Regions from separate parts of the Ruegeria sp. CL3 genome, predicted to be linked through region 1. Evidence: riboswitches for the same ligand, from Rfam matches in the RefSeq annotation. Region 1 holds a riboswitch; each other region holds the start of a gene.

Region 1 (3,187 bases):
CTTGATCTGGTGATCCACGCGGAACTGCCGAACAGCCATGAAACGCTGCTGCACCGCTCGGGCCGAACCGGACGCGCCGGGCGCAAAGGCGTCAGCGCGCTGATCGTGCCGCCCGCATCGTTCAAAAAGGCGCAACGCCTGTTGAAATTCGCCAAGCTGACTGCCGATTGGGGGTCTGCGCCCTCAGCCGATGAGGTTCAGGCGCAGGACATGCAGCGGATGTTCAGCTCGGATGATTGGACCGTGGATGTGACCGAGGGCGAAAGTGCTCTGATTGATGATCTGGTCTCGCGCTTTTCACCGCAGCAACTGGCGGCGGCCTATCTGCGTCAATACGGGCGCAAACACTCCGCCCCGGAGGAGCTAAGCGACACGCCGGATGCAGCACCAAAGCCGAACGTCCCCTTTGGCCCAAGCGTGTGGTTTTCGCTGTCGGAGGGGCACAACGAAAACGCCTCGCCGCGCTATCTGCTGCCCATGTTGTGCAAGGCGGGCAAGATCACCAAAGACGATATCGGCGCGATCCGCATTGCCGACACCGAAAGCTATATCGAGATTCGCGAAAGCAGTGTCGAAGGTTTCCTGAAGGCCATCGGCCCCGAGATGACCGTCGAAGGCACCAAGACCCTCGTGCAACTAGACGCGCCGCCCGCCTTTTCCGGTGGTGGCCGCAAAGGTCTCAAGCGCGACTTCAAGGGCAAGAAGCGCCCCGAACGTGCTGAACGTCCGGCCCGCGCGGCTGAGCCCCAGCCCGCAAAACCGCGCCGGAAATCGGCCGAGAAACCCAAACCCGAAACGCGGCCCAAACGGGATGAGGCCCCCTCGGGCGATCAGCACAAGAAGCCCGCGCGCCGTCCGAAAGGCCCGCCTCCGCCCAAAGGCAAGCCAAGCAGCAAGAAAAACCGCGCACGTGCGGCTGCGATGAAGGGTGGCAACGCAGTGCCCAAGCGGAAAAAGTAAACCGCCTTAGCGCCCGCGGCAGGTTGTGCAAGCGAAGAAATTTTTGTTCTTCGCTACACCATATATTGACAACACGCCACCACCAACCCCAATATGGTGTTGCTTCGGTTCTTTCGATTCCTGTTGAAAGCTAAGAGGGAAACCGGTGAAAAACCGGCGCTGCCCCCGCAACTGTAAGCGGATAGTTCGGCTGAATACGCCACTGAAAGCGAGCTTTTGGGAAGGCCAGTCCGAACATCAATCCGCGAGCCAGGAGACCTGCCGTAAGCAAAGAAAGAAAACCGCGAACGGAGGGTTCGGGGGCGTGTTCAGGGTTCATTTTGCCCGCAGCGTCCTCGGCATTCATTAAAAGGACAGAGGACGACATGAGCATTACCGTATATTCCAAACCCGCATGCGTACAATGCACCGCCACCACCCGCGCGCTGGATGCAAAAGGCATCACCTATGACGTCATCGATCTGACCCAGGACGACAGCGCCATGACCCATGTGACCGAGCTGGGCTATCGTCAGGCCCCTGTCGTTGTGGCAGGCAGTGATCACTGGTCGGGTTTCCGCCCGGACATGATCGCCCAACTGGCCTGACCCATGACCACGCCGATCCCGGCGCTGGTCTATTTCTCATCGAAATCCGGAAACACCCACCGCTTTGTCTCGCGGCTGGGCCTCACCTCTTTCCGCATTCCGAATGGAATGGACCCGCTGCCTGACCCCGGACACTCCTACGTGCTGATCAGCCCCACCTATGCCGATGGCGAAGGGCGCGGGGCGGTTCCGAAACAGGTGATCCGGTTTCTGAACGACCCGGACAGACGCGCCGGGATCGTTGGAGTGATCGGCACAGGAAACCGCAATTTCGGTGCGACCTACGCTTTGGCCGGTCGCATCATCGCCCAGAAATGCAACGTACCGCTGCTCTATACGTTTGAGCTGGCCGGAACAGAGACCGACATCGCCCGCGTCCGCGCCGGGCTGGAAAAACTAGGGAGAAACCTATGCTCGACAGCAGCGTAAACGAGCAGGACTACCACGCGTTGAACGCGATGCTGAACCTCTACGATGGTGAGGGGAAGATCCGGTTCGATGCCGATCGTATGGCCGCGCGGCAGTATTTCCTGCAGCACGTGAACCAGAACACCGTGTTCTTCCACTCGCTGGACGAAAAGCTCGGGTATCTGGTTTCCGAGGGCTACTACGAAGAGGCCGTTCTGGACCAGTATTCCAAGAACTTCATGCGGAAGATCTGGGATGCGGCCTATGCCAAGAAGTTCCGGTTCCCGACCTTTCTGGGCGCGTTCAAATATTACACCTCTTATACGCTGAAAACCCGTGACGGGCAGCGGTTCCTGGAACGTTATGAGGACCGCGTCGTCATGACCGCACTGGCGCTGGCACGCGGTGATGAGGCGCTGGCCCTGTCTTTCATGGAGGAAATCCTCGACGGTCGCTTCCAGCCCGCCACGCCCACCTTCCTGAACGCCGGGAAAGCCTCACGCGGGGAGTTGATCTCGTGCTTCCTGCTTCGGCTTGAGGACAATATGGAGAGCATCGGGCGCGGCATCAACTCGGCCCTGCAACTGTCCAAGCGCGGTGGTGGTGTGGCGCTGCTGCTGACCAATATCCGCGAGCACGGCGCACCGATCAAAGGGATCGAGAACCAGTCCTCGGGCGTGATCCCGGTGATGAAACTGCTAGAGGACAGCTTCTCTTACGCCAACCAGCTGGGTGCGCGGCAAGGCGCAGGTGCGGTGTATCTGAACGCACACCACCCGGACATCATGCGCTTTCTCGACACCAAGCGCGAAAACGCGGATGAGAAAATCCGTATCAAAACGCTGAGCCTTGGCGTGGTGATCCCTGACATCACTTTCGAGCTGGCGAAGAAAAACGCGGATATGTACCTGTTCTCGCCTCATGACGTAGAAAAGGTCTATGGCGTGCCGTTCTCGGAAATCTCGGTGACGGAGAAGTATCACGAGATGGTCGATGACAAGCGAATCCGCAAATCCAAGGTCAATGCGCGTGAGTTCTTCCAGACCGTTGCAGAGATTCAGTTCGAATCCGGTTACCCCTACGTGATGTTCGAAGACACGGTGAACCGGATGAACCCCATTGCGGGCCGGATCAACATGTCGAACCTGTGTTCCGAGATTTTGCAGGTCAATGAAGCGTCTGAGTTCAACGATGACCTCAGCTATTCCCATCTGGGCACGGATATCTCCTGC
Region 2 (3,187 bases), on a different contig from region 1:
TAGCGGGCCGAGGCTGCGCGGTAGCGGACACTGTCGATGATCTCGCGAATATCATTGACGCCGGTGCGGCTGGCGGCGTCCATCTCCATGACGTCGACATGACGACCTTCCATGATGGCGACGCAGTGTTCACATTGGCCGCAAGGCTCGGTCGTGGGTCCGCTATTTCCGTCCGGTCCGATACAGTTCATGCCTTTCGCAATGATCCGCGCGGTCGTGGTTTTGCCGGTTCCGCGAATGCCTGTCATGACAAAGGCTTGCGCGATGCGATCCGCCTCGAACGCGTTTTTGAGCGTGCGGACCATCGCATCCTGACCCACCAGATCGGCAAAGGTTTCCGGGCGGTATTTTCGGGCGAGAACCTGATAGGCGGGGCTGTCTGAGTCGGTCATGTCTGCTCTGGCGGATTCGGAACGTCACCGCAGCGTAGAGGCCCGCGCCGCCCGCGTCCACATGAGTTGAAGAACGATTTTGTTTTGGAAACTGGCGCGTCAGGGGTACACTCTTCAGATTGTGAATCAAGCCTAAAGTCAGGATCAACGCTTCCGGGGGGATGCTGTCATGACGAATTTGGTCATTCATGCTTTGCAAGTGGGCGGGGGCACACTTGCCCTAACGTCGATGCCGGGAAAGGGTGGCGACTATGCAGGCGACCTTGAAACGATCGGAGATTGGAGGCCGGGCCTCGTGCTGTCGATGACAACCGAGGCGGAGCTGGTCCAGTTCGGTGCCCGCGATTTTGGCCGCGACGTTCAGGGACGTGCCAGCCGCTGGGTACACTTGCCGATTCAGGATTTCGGCGTGCCACCGGCAGAGGTTGATGCGCAGTGGCCCGATGTAAGTGCCGCGGCGCGACAGGCTTTATCGGGCGGAGGGCGCGTGCTTGTCCATTGCAAGGGCGGATGTGGTCGCTCTGGCATGGTTGTGTTGCGGTTGATGATCGAATGCGGCGAGCTTCCAACCCAAGCGCTGGACCGGTTGCGCAAGCTACGCCCCTGCGCAGTCGAAACCGATGCGCAGAAGCACTGGGCAACCTTGCCCGCCCGAGCTTTGGCAGACTCCTAAGCCGACGGCTGCAGTTCCGCCTGTGCCGGTTTGCGCGGCGCAATCGCCGAAGCCTCGAGCATGGCGCAGGGCAGGGAAGTCGTGGCTGCGGCAGGCAGGCTGCTCGTGTCGGTACCGAACATCAGGTCGGCATAGCGATCGAGGGTCTCGCTATCGGCATCAGGGTCCGCTCCGCAATAGACCCGCACCCGAGACCGGCTGGCCCGAAACCGGGCGTGGCATCCATCCGAGCAATGGGTCAGGTCGCTACTGCCTTCGATTTCGAAATCCGATGTGGTCGCCGGACCGGCTTGGTCCAGCGCGTCAACCATCGAACGCGCCAGCCGTGCCAACGCTGGGCAAGTCTTGCCGGTATGTTGGCAGATGGTTGCTGAGAACCTATGTGTCTTCGTCTTCCAGATCATCCTGCGCCCTCCGCGCGCTGGACTGGGGCTGGGATCAGGTGGGGCAGATAGGGTCTGTCACGGCCTGCCCGGACACCCCGCCCGAGTTTGGGTTATGTAGACGATGGCAGGTCTCCTGACTTGCGGGTCATCGCTTTGCCGACCTTCCCGGCTTTTCGGCCAGTGGATCTTCGACATCGCTCACCGCTTACAGTTGCGGGGGCAGTCGCGGATTTGGTTCGTCCCGAGCAAGCCGGGGAAAACCGCACCGTGTTCCCTTTTCATCCCGACCTCTTGTGAAAGCCGGGAACCATCGCATCATCGCTAGCGTTCATAACCATCCTGAGTCAAGTTGAACTTTCTGCGCTGCGGAAAGCCGATCCGCAAAGTGGACGCGTGGTCAAGTTGGATCGCAGTTGACTCGCATGGGCTGTCTGAGTTCAAGTTGCGATGTGAACTCATCAGTTCAGTTTTCCGCCGAGGATGCCCATGTTGGATTCAAACCAAACAGTGCTGATCGAAGATGTTCAGATCCCGGTGGGGGATGGCACCCTGTCCGGGCGGATCTACCGACCCGTAGGGCAGCCCGAAACCGTAGTGGTTATCAACAGTGCGACGGGAGTTCCGCGTGACTACTACAAGCATTTCGCACAGTGGTTGGCGTCGGATCGGGATATCGCCTGTCTGATCTATGACTACCGGGAATTCGGTCATTCGAAATCGGGGCCACAGCGTCGGTCGAAGATCTCGATGGCGGATTGGGCGTTGCAGGACATGCCCGCCGCGCGGGCCGAAATGCGCCGACGGTTCCCGCTGGCACAGCAATGGTCAGTTGGTCATTCGCTTGGAGGGATGCTGGGGCCAGTGCAGCCGGATATCGACAAGATTGATCGCATGATCTGCGTCTGTTCTGGCCTTGTGAAATTGGGCGATCATCCTTGGCCGTACCGCGCTCTGGCCGGGTTGTTCTGGTATGGGCATGTGCCTCTGGTCGTGAGCGGCCTGGGGTATTTGCCGGGCAAGGCACTTGGGTTTGGAACAGACCTACCGCCTAAGGTCTATTGGCAATGGCGCAAATGGTGCACCGCGCCGCAAAGCTATCTGCCCGAGATCGGAGACACACTGCCGCAAGCTACATGGAAAGAGGCTAACGTTCCCGTCGACCTGTTTGCTTTCACAGATGATGAGATGGTCCCAGAAGCTGCCGTTTGGCGGTTGGCTGAGCTATACGGGCCGAAGGCACGCCGTCACATGTTGTCACCGGAAGAGTTTGACGTTCCGGAAATCGGCCATATCGGTGTGTTTGCTCGCCGAAATGCGGCGCTCTGGCCCCGATTGATCGCTTGATGGGGGGCGCCGGCGGACCGACGCCCCTTTTTCAGCCCGTGTTTCAATCTCCGCGCCGCGCGGATTTTCCGTGCATCGCGGATCGGACCATTTTGCCGAAGGCTTTGTCGCGTGCCCGCGCTTCGGCCACGGTCTCAGAGTTACGCTGATCCTCGCGCCTCAGCTTGCGCCAGCGTTCCAACCGATCTGCATCCAGTGTGCCTGCTTCAATCGCCGCCTGCACAGCGCAACCGGGCTCGGCCTCATGCTGGCAATCCGAGAACCGGCAGGTTTGGGCCAGCTCCAGAATGTCCGAGAACACTTCGTCCACCCCGTCCTGCGCGTCGAGCAGCCGCAGGGCGCGCATGCCGGGGGTATCGACCAGCCAACCGCCGTTTTGCATCGGATGCAAG
Region 3 (3,187 bases), 170 kb from region 1:
CGGTCCTGAGCTGGGTGTTCGCGCGGCGGACGCGGCCATCATGGTACGCGAACTGACCTATGCGACCGCACAGGCCTATGGCGAACGGGCCACCTATACCCCTATTCGCGATGTCGCGAGCGTTGGGAATGGGGTCCACATCCATATGAGCTTTGTGGATGATCAGGGCGCGCCGCTGACCTACGCCGAAGACGGCCCCTGCGGCATGTCGGATCTGACGAGTGCCTTTGCCGCCGGAGTTCTGAAATATCTGGATGCGATCCTGGCTCTGACAGCGCCTTCGGTGATCTCGTATGAACGCCTGACACCGCATCGTTGGTCTGCTGCTTTCAACAATCTGGGTTTCCGCGATCGCGAGGCTTCCTTGCGGATTTGTCCTGTAACTGCAAAAGACCCCGCCTCGATCGCGGGGCAGTTCAACATCGAATACCGTGCGGCGGATGCTGCAGCTTCGCCTCATCTGGCACTTGCGGCGGTTGTCATGGCTGGGACACAAGGGATCGAAGATGGGCTACCCGCGCCCATTCCAACCGAGGAAGATCTTTCGCTGTTGGACGTCGAAGAACTGAACCAAAGGGGGCTGGTGCGCTTGCCTCAGACTTTGGAAGATGCGCTCGACCGGTTCGTTTCCAACCCGGTTGTGACCGGCTGGTTCCCCGAAGGCTTCGCCGAGCTATACCAAGCCCACAAACAATCCGAGATCGCGACAACCGCACATCTGGACACAGACGCACGCTGCCGATTGTACGAAGAAACATATTGACCTGAGCGGCTGGTCTTGCGGAAGCTCGTCGAATGCAACCTCTGGAGCGTCGGTCGGGCAATCTCGCGCAGTATGACGCGGCGCAGGCTGTTTAGCTCAGGATAGGGATGGATCATGAACCGTTCAGAAACCGATGCCATCTTGAATGTGCATAGGCTGGCTTTTGGCGAAGCAGAAGGTGAAGAAATCGCTCAACTCGCCGAAGATCTCCTTGAGCATCCGGAAACGATTTCAATCAGCGTAAGGCGTGAGGGGCAGATCGCGGGCAATGTCATGTTCACCCCGTTTGTCTTCCAGGATCACCCGGACGTTAAATGCTATCTTCTGGCGCCCTGCGGTGTCTCGCCCGAGCATCAAGGCCTAGGTGTTGGCAGAGAGATGATGGAGACCAGCATCAACCACTTGAGGTCCATTGGAACAGACGCTGTCTTCGTGTTGGGCGTGCCGACATTCTATCCCTTATTCGGGTTTGTGCCGACCGACAAAGAGACGCCATATCCTGACCTTCTGACGATCCCCGAGGCATGGATGGTGTTTGAGCTCACTGCAAGATTGGTTGAAAAGCTGGGGGGCAAGACACGTTCGATTGCGCCCTTCATGCATGCGCATTTGTGGGACACATCGCAACACGGGTAAATTTTGTTTTTATCCTTGCCTCAAAATACAGCCCTGTTTCAGGCCTCCATTTTTGCTGGCCATGTCTGTTTTGTTTCTGGAAATGTCGCAAGGCTTTCAGCCACGAATCCATCCCCGAGTAGGTTGCGCATGTGAGGTGCTGCTGTTTGATTCTCAGGCGGCAGAGAATTGGGAAGCCGGTGCAATTCCGGCGCTGCCCCCGCAACGGTAAGGAAGGTCAGGTTCGACAGGTGACCACTGGGACGAGGATCCCGGGAAGGTGTCGAAACCGGGCGCAAGCCCCTTTCAAGTCCGGAAACCAGCCTTGCATATATGTCAAACCGCGGGTGGCGGTGGGGGCACGAGTTTCGGACGTGATCCTCGCACGGCTCCGGCCTGGCCTCTTATGTCATCTGCCCAAGCTAAGCCGCGGGGCGCGGCAGGAGAGCCAGAAGTGAGCAACGTTCAAAGCCTGTTGGCGCGTCGAAACCCGGCCTATGCCCTTGAGCAGGCGTTCTACACCGATCCAGATGTCTTTCAGGCCGATCTTGAGGCCATCCATTACCGCGACTGGCTATTTGCCATTCCGGCATGTGAACTGGTGAAAACAGGCGACTATGTGACCTACACTGTGGGCGCATACCGCGTGATCATCGTGCGCGGCGCGGACAACCAGATCCGGGCCTTCCACAATACCTGCCGCCATCGCGGGTCAATCATCTGCAAAGCGGCCAAGGGGAACTCGCCCAAACTGGTCTGCCCCTATCACCAGTGGACCTATGAGCTTGACGGCTCATTGCTGTGGGCGCGTGATATGGGGCCTGATTTCGACCCCAATCAACACGGGCTGAAAACCGTTCACTGCCGTGAACTGGCCGGGCTGATCTATATCTGTCTTGCGGACGAAGCGCCCGATTTCGACACTTTCGCCAATAGAACACGGCCCTATCTGGAGCCGCATGATCTAAGCAACGCCAAGGTCGCCTTTGAAAGCACAATCATCGAAAAGGGTAACTGGAAGCTGGTTTGGGAAAACAACCGCGAGTGCTATCACTGCGGTGGCAATCACCCTTCGCTGTGCCGGACCTTCCCTGATGATCCCTCAGTAACCGGTATCGAAGGGGGTGAAACCCCGGCCTTCATGCAAACTCACTTCGACCGTTGCGAGGCTGCGGGAATGCCGTCGCAGTTCTATCTGCATGATGACGGGCAATACCGACTGGCGCGGATGCCGCTGAAGGAAGGGGCGGAAAGCTATACTCTGGACGGCAAATCTGCGGCGCGCCGCTTTCTGGGCCGCGCGCCCTTTGCCGATGCTGGGACGTTGCTGAAATTCCACTATCCCAGCACATGGAACCACTTCCTGGCCGATCACTCGATTGTCTTCCGAGTCACTCCGGTCAGCCCGACCGAAACCGAAGTCACCACGAAATGGCTGGTCAACAAAGATGCGGTCGAAGGGGTCGACTATGACGTCAAGCGCCTGACCGAGGTCTGGATGGCCACCAATGATGAAGATCGCCGCGTGGTGGAAGACAACCAAATGGGCATCAACAGCCCTGCCTATGTGCCGGGACCGTATTCGGGGGTCCAGGAATCCGGTGTTCTGCAATTCACCGATTGGTATTGCAGCACTCTGGCGCGTCACCTTGCACCTGACACGATGGCGGCGGAGTGACGGAGATGAAAGATCTGAACGCTGTTGCCTCGGTCTGGCAGGATGACGAGACGCTGGAATGCGTCTCGGTCGTGCCCGAGACGCCAAACACCGCCAGCTTTACGTTCCGCGCCCCTTCCGGAGCCTTGTTT
Region 4 (3,187 bases), on a different contig from region 1:
GGCGACAGCCTCCCACGAGGTGCGGCCCCAGCTAGTGTCCATGTCATGGGTGACGTTGACGCCGCCAGCCGCTGCGATCATCGCGTCGGGAATGGCATATTTGCCTGCGGTAAAGGGCGCATCGGCCGGGCCGTCCAGCAGGAAGACGCGGGGTTTTTCCAGATCGGCGGTTTTGGCTTCGATCGCGGCCAGTTGGTCTTTCCAGCCCGAGACCAGCGCGTTCGCCTTGTCCTCGACATGCATGACCGTGCCCAGACGCAGAACGTCGTCAAACAGCAGGTCCATGCTGGCTTCGGGACGGTCTTTGTTCAGGTGAATGCAGCTTTCGGTCAGCACCATGGTCTTGATGCCAAAGGGCTCCAGCGTGTCAGGGGTAACGTCTCCGCCGGGTTTCATGCCGTAATACCAACCGGCGAAGAACATGTCGGGTTCGACCGCGACGAGGTTTTCGACCGTCGGGTATTTCGGAGCGAGTTCGGGGATGTCACCGCGCTGCGCGTCGAAATCGGGGCTGGTCTTGTACCAGCCGGTGATCCCGGTCAGGCCAACGATGCTGTCTTGAAGACCCAGTGCAAAGGCCATGTCGGTCATGTTCATGTCATGAACCACGATCCGCTCGGGCTTGCTATCGAACACCAGAGGTTCACCGCAATTGTCGACGGTGATCTCTTGCGCAGCAGCGCCGCCCGCCAGTGCGCTGAGGACCGCAGCGGACAAGAGTTTCAGTTTCATCAATCTCTCCTGTTAAGATGAAAGCTTTCGTTTTCGGATGTCCAGCGCGGGGATCACGCGTCCTTCATGCTGGAAACACAAATAGTCAACACCAAAAGTCTCGCGCACGCGGTCTGGGGTCAGAACCTCGGCGACCGGGCCGAAAGCCGTCAGTTGCGCGTTCTTCATCAGGGCGACGTGGCTGGCGAATTCGGGGATCATGACCAGATCGTGGACGATCATCACAACCGTCACGCCCAATTCGGCGACCAGAGACAGCATGTGCCCCTTGGCATCCGGGTCCAGATGGTTGGTCGGCTCATCCAGAAACAGCAGCGAGGGGTTCTGCGCCAACGCCCGCGCGATATGAGCGCGCTGGCGCTCTCCGCCGGACAGCTTTGCCATCTGTTTGCCAGCCAGATGGGACAGTTCGGTGGTGTCTAATACGCGCTGCAGGTCCGTTTTAAGAGCTTCGGCGGATTTGTCGGCCCTGATCGGGATTTGCCCAAGGGCCACATAATCGCGCAGTTGCAGCCGCCCGTCGGGTATTTCCTGCTGGCCGACAACGGCAATCCGTCGGGCCCGCTCCAGCGACGACAGTTTCCGCAGGCTTTGACCCTGAATACGCACATCGCCTAGCGCCAATTTTGCGACACCACACAAGAGGTTAAGCAGCGTCGTTTTGCCCGCCCCGTTCGGGCCGGCAACGGCCAATATCGCGCCTTCCTCAAGCGTGAACGAGGTGTCGCGCAGCAGAACATCGCCGTTCAGGGCGTAGTATTCCAGATTTTCAGCGACCAGAAAGCTCATGCCGTGTCCTCCGGTGGCAGGCAAGGCATGCGCGACAGGGTTTTGGTGTAGAGCGCCAAAGGACGGGTCGAGGCGCTGGTCCAACCATCCTCGCTAGCCCGGAACTGATGGGCGAACTCGGCCAAAGCGCTCAGATCGGCAGGGGATTGAATGTCGCCGAACAGGTATTGCGCCTTGCCCTTGGCCTGTAACCCGACCGTCATCGGGCGGTCGCACCCGGCCATACAGTTGATCAGACGTGTCGAGAACCCCACGGGCAGCTGGCCGTCCAGCGCTTCTTTTGCCTCACGCGCGGGTATCGGCCCATTGCAGGTGCCGCATATCAGGACGAAATGATCAGCCATGGCACGCATCGCCGACTTGAACAAAAGCCGATTGAAGGCAAAAGCCATGAGTTGCATCAGCACGCAGATGTGCCATCGAGCCTCCTTCCGGGACACCCCGCCCCGGGCTGGTTAATCTGTGATGGCAGGTCTCCTGACTTGCGGGTCGTTGCTTGGCCAACCTTCCCGACCTTGAGGGCCAGTGGTTCTGTGGCGTCGCTCTCCGCTTACAGTTGCGGGGGCAGTCACGGCATTGGCCCTTGGGCCGCACCGTATTCCCATTTTCATCCCTCAGACACAGGCCGTCGGGAACCATCCAGAGCAGCTAGTCTGCTCAAGCTCCTATTGTCAAGCGCCGGAATCGCGCTATGGGACCACGCGCAGGGTCGGCCTGCGGGCGGGTCGGATCGGTCCGACACCATCGGTCGGGAACTGGCTGGCCAGGGTCAAACCGGCCTGTATCAGATGGGTGTCCGGGTAGCCTCCGGTCAATTCGTTCAAGGCATCGCGCGCTGCCGGAGTTTCGTCGCGGCGCATGTGGTGCAGCATCCGCAGCAGGGCGCCTTCGTCACATTTTAGCTCGTGCCGTGTTTCAACACAAAGCGGGTCGTTGAAGGCCAGACCCAAAGGGCGGGTGTGTAGCGTGGCCTTGACGACTTTGAAGACCAGATGTGCCAGAACCAGCCCCTGATCGCGCCCCCAGCGTTCGGTTGCGACCTTGAAGGCATGTTGCCACGCCTGCGTTTCCGGCTGTGTTAAGCTTAGGATGAAGTGCCGCATGACAGGCAGCAAACCGCGTTCGAAACCGTCAAATTCGACGCGGGGCAATGTGTGGTCAAATGCTGAGGGTTTCATGCGCGTTCCCTATTGGGTTTGGGGGCTTGTGCGACCAAAGGGTGGACGTTTTGCGGAAGGGTGTTTGGGTCAACCGGCGTTTCAGGAAACGGTGATGCAGCGCGGACGGAAAAGCTGAGATCAGCCTCGATCGCCTGCCTCAGTTTTGGTTTCAATGCGCAGCCATGGCGGCTGGCAACGGCGTCCATGGCCAACAGATCTGCGAGGGATTTTCGCATGTCAGGTTATCTTTCGGTCGCAAAAAATGGGACCGGGCGATGATTCCAACGAAATCTGACTGGGTCAGCTGTTAACTGACAAAAACAGTCGGGAAGTACAAGCGCGAAATTCTCAATGAAGTCAGTAGTCGGCAACCAACAGGAAATCCGGCGCTGCATCTTCTTCGATTGTTGCAAAGCGTGGGATCGGGTCTTCGAATACGTTGTCCGTTCGGTCGTCATTCACGGTAGAGACTTCGCCAATCAAGCAATCCCCACCTTCCGCCCAGA

What was found. Region 1 has a riboswitch for cobalamin ahead of nrdH (glutaredoxin-like protein NrdH). Riboswitches for the same ligand answer to the same signal wherever they lie in the genome.
Region 2: it holds a riboswitch for cobalamin, as region 1 does, so the genes downstream of both, ACR0NO_RS09785 (hypothetical protein) here and nrdH (glutaredoxin-like protein NrdH) in region 1, are expected to answer to the same signal.
Region 3: it holds a riboswitch for cobalamin, as region 1 does, so the genes downstream of both, ACR0NO_RS04110 (aromatic ring-hydroxylating oxygenase subunit alpha) here and nrdH (glutaredoxin-like protein NrdH) in region 1, are expected to answer to the same signal.
Region 4: it holds a riboswitch for cobalamin, as region 1 does, so the genes downstream of both, ACR0NO_RS16150 (DUF1636 family protein) here and nrdH (glutaredoxin-like protein NrdH) in region 1, are expected to answer to the same signal.

Annotation. Positions count from the first base shown of each region.
Region 1 is NZ_JBQFPT010000002.1:190,216-193,402, forward strand. Features, by position in the region: gene ACR0NO_RS03255 (DEAD/DEAH box helicase) at 1-960, shown strand, start outside; cobalamin riboswitch at 1,049-1,240, shown strand; gene nrdH (glutaredoxin-like protein NrdH) at 1,326-1,547, shown strand; gene nrdI (class Ib ribonucleoside-diphosphate reductase assembly flavoprotein NrdI) at 1,563-1,976, shown strand; gene nrdE (class 1b ribonucleoside-diphosphate reductase subunit alpha) at 1,958-3,187, shown strand, end outside.
Region 2 is NZ_JBQFPT010000005.1:306,838-310,024, forward strand. Features, by position in the region: gene ACR0NO_RS09775 (DNA polymerase III subunit gamma/tau) at 1-392, opposite strand, end outside; gene ACR0NO_RS09780 (protein-tyrosine phosphatase family protein) at 562-1,065, shown strand; gene ACR0NO_RS09785 (hypothetical protein) at 1,062-1,469, opposite strand; cobalamin riboswitch at 1,558-1,778, opposite strand; gene ACR0NO_RS09790 (alpha/beta hydrolase family protein) at 1,938-2,795, shown strand; gene rsgA (ribosome small subunit-dependent GTPase A) at 2,839-3,187, opposite strand, start outside.
Region 3 is NZ_JBQFPT010000002.1:358,532-361,718, reverse strand. Features, by position in the region: gene ACR0NO_RS04120 (type I glutamate--ammonia ligase) at 1-763, shown strand, start outside; gene ACR0NO_RS04115 (GNAT family N-acetyltransferase) at 878-1,399, shown strand; cobalamin riboswitch at 1,517-1,720, shown strand; gene ACR0NO_RS04110 (aromatic ring-hydroxylating oxygenase subunit alpha) at 1,785-3,056, shown strand; gene ACR0NO_RS04105 (FAD-binding oxidoreductase) at 3,062-3,187, shown strand, end outside.
Region 4 is NZ_JBQFPT010000010.1:179,979-183,165, forward strand. Features, by position in the region: gene ACR0NO_RS16140 (ABC transporter substrate-binding protein) at 1-732, opposite strand, end outside; gene ACR0NO_RS16145 (ABC transporter ATP-binding protein) at 745-1,521, opposite strand; gene ACR0NO_RS16150 (DUF1636 family protein) at 1,518-1,865, opposite strand; cobalamin riboswitch at 1,972-2,175, opposite strand; gene ACR0NO_RS16155 (hypothetical protein) at 2,211-2,699, opposite strand; gene ACR0NO_RS16160 (hypothetical protein) at 2,696-2,917, opposite strand; gene ACR0NO_RS16165 (D-lyxose/D-mannose family sugar isomerase) at 3,039-3,187, opposite strand, start outside.